2 regions of the Lysinibacillus sp. GbtcB16 genome follow, and region 1 is predicted to be linked to the other one. Evidence: riboswitches for the same ligand, from Rfam matches in the RefSeq annotation. Region 1 holds a riboswitch; the other holds the start of a gene.
What was found. Region 1 has a riboswitch for S-adenosylmethionine ahead of KVT27_RS20540 (cyclase family protein). Riboswitches for the same ligand answer to the same signal wherever they lie in the genome.

Region 1 (4,361 bases):
CAAAGGATGAACACACTATTTTTGAGCAGCATGTTCGTTTCCAAGAATTAATGCTATTTATTTTTGAACAAAACCAACCAAAGCCTATACTACAAAATGATCGTCAATCTGTAGAGCAATCCATTCAATATTTGCACAAACACTTTGGTAGGGATTGGACTGTTGAACAATTAGCAGAACTTGCAAATGTTCCAAGATGGAGTTACTCTCGTATTTTTAAAGATATTACGGGGCAGATTCCTCTTCATTATTTAAATAGTATACGTATTGAAAAAGCCAAACAATTATTAATGACAACTAATGATCGTGTATTTGAAATTAGTCAGTCCATTGGTTTTAATAACGAATATTATTTCAACCGTCGTTTTAAAGAGCATGTAGGTATTTCCCCAGGACAATACAGACGAAGTCAAAGTAATAATGTACGTGTATTCGCACCGTTCTTAGAGGACTTTTTTGTAGCTTTAGGTATTACACCCATTGCCCAATTTAGTCATTCCAAGTGGGGGAAACAAGACTATTTAGGTTTGCAGGATGTGCCCGATATCGATGTACAGTACGGAGAAGTGGATCGTCTCTTTCACTATAAACCAACTTTAATTATGTTAGATGCCGGTATAGAACGTTGGGAAGCTTGTCTTCATTTAAATAAGCTAGCCCCAATCTGTCACCTAGACCACCCTGGGGAAGACTGGCAATCGACCCTCTTTAAAATTGCTGACTTAACAGGAAAAACAGCTATGATGCAAGATATTATCTTGGATTACGAGGATAAGGTACAGAAGGCTCGACAAATTCTCGGTAAATCCGTTTACGGGCAAAGTGTGGCATTTCTTCGTATTTCAGCGATTGGCATTACGCTGTATGCCGGCCCTGAATGCGGTTATACAGGGCCAATCCTATACCGTGACTTAGGCTTAACGCCTCACCCATTAGTATGGAAAATACCGCTAAATCAGCGTAAAGCTCATCTGACTTCCGATCAGCTGCTACAGCTAGACGCGGATCATTTATTCATCACCTTCGACAAGCAGCACTCCATTTATGAGCATGAAGAGCGTACTATTTTAAAATCTTCCATGTGGAAAAACCTAAGTGCAGTTAAGAGCAGCTGTGTTTATGAGGTCGATTTTTTAACTTGGATGAATTATGGAATCCTATCACATAGCAAAAAAATAGATGATGTTTTAAATGTTCTTGGCTAAAGAACAACAAGGAAGCTTGCTATGGCTTCCTCTTTTGTTTGTGTAGCATAGCATGTTGTACACTCCTGTACAGAAACATCTTTATCCAAACACCTAAAAAGATCATGATACATAAGATAAGATATCAGCTTTTGGATAGGAGGAATTGAATTGTATTATAATCCTTATCCGTATTTTGTTCACCCCTACCATTACCCAATACCGTCAACGGCCCATCACCTTGTAGCTAGACCCTTTTCTCAACATTTAGCAATGCCGACCAGTAATAGTCCCTTTCCCTCTATTGATACACAAAAATTAATATCTTCAGCTACGCGGATAAAGGCGATTATGCAACAAGCACAATTACTTACGGATAAAATTGATAGTTCTCAACAATTTGCCCATGATTTAAAAAATGCTGCACAACTTTCAAATAAAACAGAGGTCGAAAAATTGATTACATCCACAGGCATCACTACAAAATTCGAAACCAACTATACACCAGATAATTTTAGAATACAGCTTATGGATAGTGATTGCTGTAGAGTAACGTTAATTTTAAATTGGTAAATAAAAATTTTAACCATGTAATCCTATAAAAGTTGTTAACTATAAAAATATATGCTAAAGTATTTGTACTGTTATTTCTGAAAATTCTTATATTCTATTTCTTATCAAGAGAGACGGAGGGATCGGCCCGATGAAGTCTCAGCAACCAGCTCAATCAGTATGGTGCTAATTCCTTTTGGCAAAATCTAAGCCTGAAAGATGAGAAGACGAACTACCCACGTATGATTTAGGGAGTCCTCTTCTATAGAGGACTCTTTTTTATTTACCATTACTTTTAGAAAGCAGGAAATTAAATGTCTAATGAACTTTTACAAGCATTGCACTTACTAAAATCAAAACAATGGGTCGATTTGACACATACCTTTGGCCCACATTCACCTCATTTTTTCATGTTTGAAGATGCTAAATTTGAAACATTATTCTCGCATGATGACGGTTTTTTCGCACAGCAATTTACATTCCCCGGACAATATGGAACACATATTGACCCACCTATTCACTTTGTAAGAAATACTCGTTTTCTAGATGAACTAGAGCTAAAGGAGCTAGTTCTCCCGCTTATCGTTATTGATAAATCACAAGAGGCTACTAGTAATCATGACTTTACGCTCAGTGTCCAAGATATTCTAGAATTCGAGGCACAACATGGACAAATAGAAGAAGGTACTTTTGTGGCACTGCGAACAGATTGGAGTAAGCGTTGGCCCGATAAAGAAGCCTTCAATAATAAAGATGTGGATGGCCATAATCATCTTCCAGGCTGGGGCTTGGAGGCATTACAATTTTTATTCAAGGAACGTAAAGTAAGTGCAATTGGTCATGAAACTTTTGATACCGATTCTGCTACTGATTTTCGTCAAAGCGGCAAATTGGATGGAGAATATTTTGTCCTTGATCAAGACACCTATCAAATTGAGCTTATGACTAATTTGGACAAGCTTCCTCCAAAAGGGGCTATTATTTTTAATATTGTACCTAAGCCTGAAAAAGCATCTGGATTCCCTGTTCGATCATTTGCCATTTTGCCATAACAAAAAGTCGGTACACTCATACCGACTTTTACTTTTGTACGTTTCTTTTTTTCAATAGATAATAAACGATTAACATGACAAGGACAAACAGTAAGATGACATAAATACTATAATGGGATAAATAGTAACCGACGAATCGCCACTTCTCCCCTAATACTTTTCCTAATGTTATAAATGTGAACGTCCAAATAAATGCTCCTGTATAAGCAAAGAATGCGAATTTTTTATAGGGATAATTATTAATAGCCGCAATATAAGCTGTCAGATGGCGTACACCTGGAATAAAATAACCAACTATTAATAAAAAAGGACCTACTTTCGTAAACATTTTTTTAGTAAAATCAATTTTTTCCTCAGTTATATGAAACTTTGGCCCATATTTCTGCAAGAGCGGTAAGCCAAATCGGTGGCCGATATAGTAGCTTAAAGTAATACCTCCCATGGCACCAATCAGGGCGCTTACTAACGCTGGGATATGTTCAAGACTTTCTCGATAAACACTATAGCCTACATAAGTTAAAAATACTTCATCAGGAAGTGGCAACCCAACAATGCCTCCAATTAGGATCACAATGATGCCAAAATACCCGTAATGTTCAATTAGAGATTGCACATGTTGCGCCATTTTCCAACCACCTAACACCTTTTCTATACAGTCATAACAGTAAAATTGCTCAAGCAAATATGTCGTAAAATAATGTGAAGCTGACGTAAAGCAAAATCTATGCCACCTTCAATAGATTTCTTTGTAACAAAATCTGCAGCATTTTTTAGAGCTTGGCTCCCATTTCCCATGGCTACCCCGAGACCAACCTGCTCTAGCATATCTATATCATTCTCTCCATCTCCAAAAGCTATTGCATCCTTAAAATTAATTTCAAAATAATCTAGTACAGCCTTTACAGCTATCGACTTGGACACATCCTGCTGTAAGACATTCACAATATAAGGATGCCATCGTTGCCGTAATATATTCGAAAATTGACAAGCTAATCTTTTTTCAGCCTGCTCATCTGCATAAAGACACATAAGAAAAACCTCTTCTTCTATAATGCTGTCATTTCTAACGGGAAAATCACGTAAAGACAATGTCTCTTGCATCGCGCTTAACGCTAACGGATTTTGTATAGCATTCATCGTAAGTTGTTCTGTAAAAAATGTTAAGGAATGCTGTTGTTGCTGTGCAAAAGCTTGAACATTTTGAACAATGCCCTTTTCAATCGGAATTTTATGTATGACAACATCCTTGTGCTTCACATATGCCCCATTTGCCGTAATAAAGGTTTCAATTCCCAAACTTTTCAGCCCTTCACACATGGACAACGGCCTTCCTGTCGCAGCCACTAGATGAATCCCTTTATCCTGTAGTAGATGAATGGCCTGCCTTGTACTTTCTTCCACAGCGCCATTCTCATAATTGATCAGAGTACCGTCCACATCAAAAAATACTATTTTATATGTCATTTCCTCCATCCTCTCACATCAAACTTTTGAACTATACAATTCGAATTGTCTATGAAATAAATTGTATATAATTCGACAAAATTTGCTCGAACTATATAACTTACTTTAA
Region 2 (4,361 bases), on a different contig from region 1:
TCAATGACACCTTTATCAATCTCACGTAACGCAATTAATACCATACGTGCATAGAATGGAGCCGCACCGATAATTAAAGCAGGTAAAGCAGCATTAGCTCCACGGATTGTACCTAGTAAAAACTTAGTGAATGGAATTAATAAAATAATTAACACGATAAATGGGATAGAGCGGAAAATGTTAACGAGTGACCCTGTTAAAAAGCTAACAATTTTATTAGCCCATAACTGATTGGGACTTGTTAAAAATAGGACAATCCCAATGGCTAACCCTAGAATAAATGTAATAACTGTAGAAATGGCTGTCATATATAATGTTTCATACGTAGCCTGCCACATGCTATCCCAGTCTACATTCGGAAAGAGATTAGTTAGCATCTGCAATCACCTCCGTTTGTACTTCCACTGTATTTAAATAGCTTAGGGCTTCAGTCACATTTGCTTTCGACCCATCAATTTGCACGATGAGCGTACCATATGCTCCATTTTTCGTTTGTGAAATATTCCCGTGTACAATGCTTACTTCCACATCGAATTGCTTTACAAGATGTGAAATAACAGGCTGTTCGGTTTTTTCACCAACAAAAATCAGTTTGACCAGTTGTCCCGTTGGGTAATTTGCTTTGATTTGTTCTACTGTATCTTGTGTTTCCTTTGTATTTGTAATTTGGGCTACAAATTTCTTAGTAATGGCCGCCTGAGGTGCCTGGAAAACCTGCAATACTTCCCCACGCTCTACAATTTCGCCTGCCTCCATCACGGCTACACGATGACAAATCTTGCGAATGACATGCATTTCATGCGTAATGAGGACAATCGTTAACCCTAAACGTTCATTAATATCTACCAGTAAATCAAGAATGGCATCTGTTGTTTCAGGGTCTAGTGCAGATGTTGCCTCATCACATAGTAAAACCTCTGGGTTATTTGCTAATGCACGTGCAATCCCTACACGTTGCTTTTGTCCACCAGACAGTTGCGATGGATATGCTTGATCGCGACCTTCTAAGCCAACAAGTGCTATCAATTCCTTCACCCGCGCCTCCCGTTGAGCTTTTGATACACCTGCAATTTCTAATGGGAAGGCAATATTTTCTGCAACTGTTCGTGACCAAAGTAGGTTAAAATGTTGAAAAATCATACTAACCTTTTGTCTAGCTGCTCTAAGTTTTTGACCCTTAATCGAAGAAAATTCTTGATTGTTCACCGTTACTGTTCCTGCTGTTGGTTTCTCTAAACCATTAAGTAAACGAATCATCGTACTTTTACCAGCGCCACTATAGCCGATAATGCCAAAAATTTCACCCTTATTAATAGTAAGGTTAACATCTTTGACTGCCGTTAATTCGCCATTTGCTGTTTTGTATTTCTTCGTTATATTTTGAAGCTGTATCATAGCGAATACTCCTTTTCTTATATAAAAAAACCCCTCTACTTATAGACAAGTAGAAGGGGTCACGTATTATACGTTGAACCGTTCTCTCATCTTTCAAAGAAAAATCTTTGGGTGATTTGGCACCTTTTCACTATGTGATGGTTGCCGGGCTTCATAGGGCACTTCCCTCCGCCGCTCTTCATAAGAGTTCGATATATTTAATGTTTTAGTAATATATTTGTTACTTTACCACGCTAATAAAGTTCAGTCAATTGATTTTTTTAACAATTCGTACAAAAATGGTACGGATTGAAAAGCATAAATCTTTTCTATCACTTTGCCGCCATCACAAACAAGTAAACAAGGAACGCTTTCAATTTGATGTTCAATAGCAATTTGCTCCAAAAAATTAATATTTGCTTTCCCTAATTTTAAGTGAGGTAATAGTTGTTCTACAATTGACATCATTTTCGATGCCACTGCACAAGTACCACACATCGGTGTATATAAATAAAACGCAGCTTTTTCTCCCGACTGTAATGTCGTTTCCCACTGCTCTTTTGACCATTCTTCCATTCATCTCACGCAACCTTACAAAATATATTCATTATGGATTGAAAAATGTGCACGCAGTAAAATTGTCGCTAACACTTTTCGTGGTGTCGTTTCTACTTCCTTATAGGTTGGCATTGTACGTAAATGCTCTGCTTCAGGATAATGTCTGTCCATTAATGCACGTAGCTTATCGCCTGAAGTATCGGCATCAAAAAAAGTGAATAGCTCACAGCCCTCATAAGGATCGAGTAGCTCTTCTAATTGATGCACTCCAATTGTTCCATTCGTACATAGTATTGTAACATTCTCGTTCAAAATTGGCTCAATTTGTAGCTTATCTGAGCGTCCTTCTACTATCAAGCATTTCCCATCGAACATTACGCCACCTCCATTTAGACATACCCACTTATACATTATTATATAATAAAAAACGCCGGTAGTTTCCGACGTTTTTTGATTATGGCTTGTCTTATTCTGCAGTCATCTCTTCGTATTGTTCTGCTGTCATAAGTTTATCAACTTCTGATGCATCAGCAGGCTCTACGACGATCATCCATGCTTTTTCATATGGTGATTCATTTACGAATTCTGGGCTATCTTCTAAATCTGCATTTACTTCCACTACAGTACCTGAGATTGGTGCATATAATTCAGAAACAGTTTTTACTGATTCTACGCTACCGAATGGATCATCTGTTTTGATTTCATCGCCAACTTGTGGAAGTTCAACGAAAACGATATCTCCTAATTCAGATTGTGCGAAGTGCGTAATACCAATACGTACTTTTCCATCTTCTACTTTTACCCATTCATGCTCTTCAGAGTAACGTAAGTCTTTCGGTGTGCTCATGCAAAAAACCCCTCCATAATTATGTAATATATTCACTTTCAGTGTGCCATACTTCTCCTATAAAAACAAGGATAAAAACGGTTATAACCAAGCTTGCTCAAAATCGGATTCTTTAAACCCTAAAGTTACTTTTTTTCCATCTGTTACGATGGGACGTTTTATTAACATACCATCCGTAGCAAGTAGCTCAAGCTGTTCTTCCTCAGTCATATCAGCTAGCTTGTCCTTCAAACCAAGGTCACGATACTTCATACCAGAAGTATTAAAAAACTTCTTCAAAGGTAGTTCACTTGCTTGCCATAAAGCTGTTATTTCATCCTTTGTTGGTGGCTGCTCTACGATATGTACCTCTTCATAGGAAACGTCATGATCATTTAACCACTTTTGTGCTTTTTTACATGTTGTACATTTTGGATAATGGAAAAATTGAATCGTCATAAAAATGCTCCTCTGCTGTCTTTTTCTGTAGTATACCATCATAATCATTTAGAATGGTGGAACTTCGCTCATTTTCGTAAGTCTATCCATTGGTTCTGTATTTTTATCCGTTACTTTCACGAATTTATCTGGAACAAAAAAACTAGCTACCCATTTACGGATAGCTAGCGTTTTTCATACGATTAAACGATATATTTTTCTGCTTCAATTAATTTCACAGATGCTTCACGTTTCTTCGTAATTAGGTTGTATGGATTGTTACGTGTTAATTTACGTAATGCAGATAAAGTCATACGTGCTGCATCACCATCTGCGGATGCAAGAATTGTATCTTTTGCTTCTTTTTCGATTTCAGCAAATGCTTCTTGGCAGAAAATTTGAGTGTATAGCAATTTTTGATGTGCTTTTTCAACGCCATCACGTGCAACCGCTTTTTCTGTACGTAATACAGCTGATTCCATTGCAAATAATTGATTAGCGATATTAGCAATATTTACTAAAACTTCTTGCTCTTGATCTAACTTCGCACCAAAGCGTTGTGCTGCTAAGCCTGCCGCTAATACAGCAATCTTCTTGGCATTTTTCACTAAGTATTTTTCCTGAGCTAGTGGCTCTGTACCGATATCCTCCGGCATTAACATCAAAAGCTCTTGCTGAAGATTTTGCGCAACTTGTAATAATGGCAGCTCACCTTTTAGTGCCTTTTTCATAAATGTACCTGGTACAATCATGCGATTAATTTCATTTGTACCTTCAAAAATTCGATTAATACGAGAATCACGGTAAATACGCTCTACCTCATATTCAGCCATGAAGCCATAACCGCCATGTAACTGTACCGCTTCATCTGCAATATAATCTAATGTTTCTGATCCAAATACTTTAGCAATTGAGCATTCAATCGCATACTCAGCGATAGCACCTGCAATCACTTTTCCTTCCTTTTGCTCCTCTGGACTTAGCTGGCTTAAACGATCTTCAAATAAACCAACAGTACGGTAGTTTAAGGACTCTGATGCATACAATTGAGAAGCCATCGTTGATAATTTTTCTTTTGTAAGGTTGAAGTCAGAAAGCTTAGTTTTAAATTGCTGACGTTGGTTTGTATATTGTACTGCTAACTCAAATGCACGTTTCGATCCAC

Region 2: another riboswitch for S-adenosylmethionine. It lies ahead of KVT27_RS15580 (methionine ABC transporter ATP-binding protein); the one in region 1 lies ahead of KVT27_RS20540 (cyclase family protein).

Annotation. Positions count from the first base shown of each region.
Region 1 covers NZ_JAGXJV010000010.1:3,843-8,203, reverse strand. The annotation lists gene KVT27_RS20550 (helix-turn-helix domain-containing protein) at 1-1,205, shown strand, start outside; gene KVT27_RS20545 (YuzC family spore coat inner layer protein) at 1,356-1,757, shown strand; SAM riboswitch class I at 1,856-1,962, shown strand; gene KVT27_RS20540 (cyclase family protein) at 2,051-2,788, shown strand; gene KVT27_RS20535 (DedA family protein) at 2,817-3,413, opposite strand; gene KVT27_RS20530 (Cof-type HAD-IIB family hydrolase) at 3,437-4,252, opposite strand.
Region 2 covers NZ_JAGXJV010000003.1:133,088-137,448, reverse strand. The annotation lists gene KVT27_RS15585 (methionine ABC transporter permease) at 1-377, opposite strand, end outside; gene KVT27_RS15580 (methionine ABC transporter ATP-binding protein) at 367-1,395, opposite strand; SAM riboswitch class I at 1,479-1,582, opposite strand; gene KVT27_RS15575 (thioredoxin family protein) at 1,639-1,950, opposite strand; gene KVT27_RS15570 (toprim domain-containing protein) at 1,966-2,307, opposite strand; gene gcvH (glycine cleavage system protein GcvH) at 2,399-2,779, opposite strand; gene KVT27_RS15560 (arsenate reductase family protein) at 2,861-3,217, opposite strand; gene KVT27_RS15555 (acyl-CoA dehydrogenase family protein) at 3,400-4,361, opposite strand, start outside.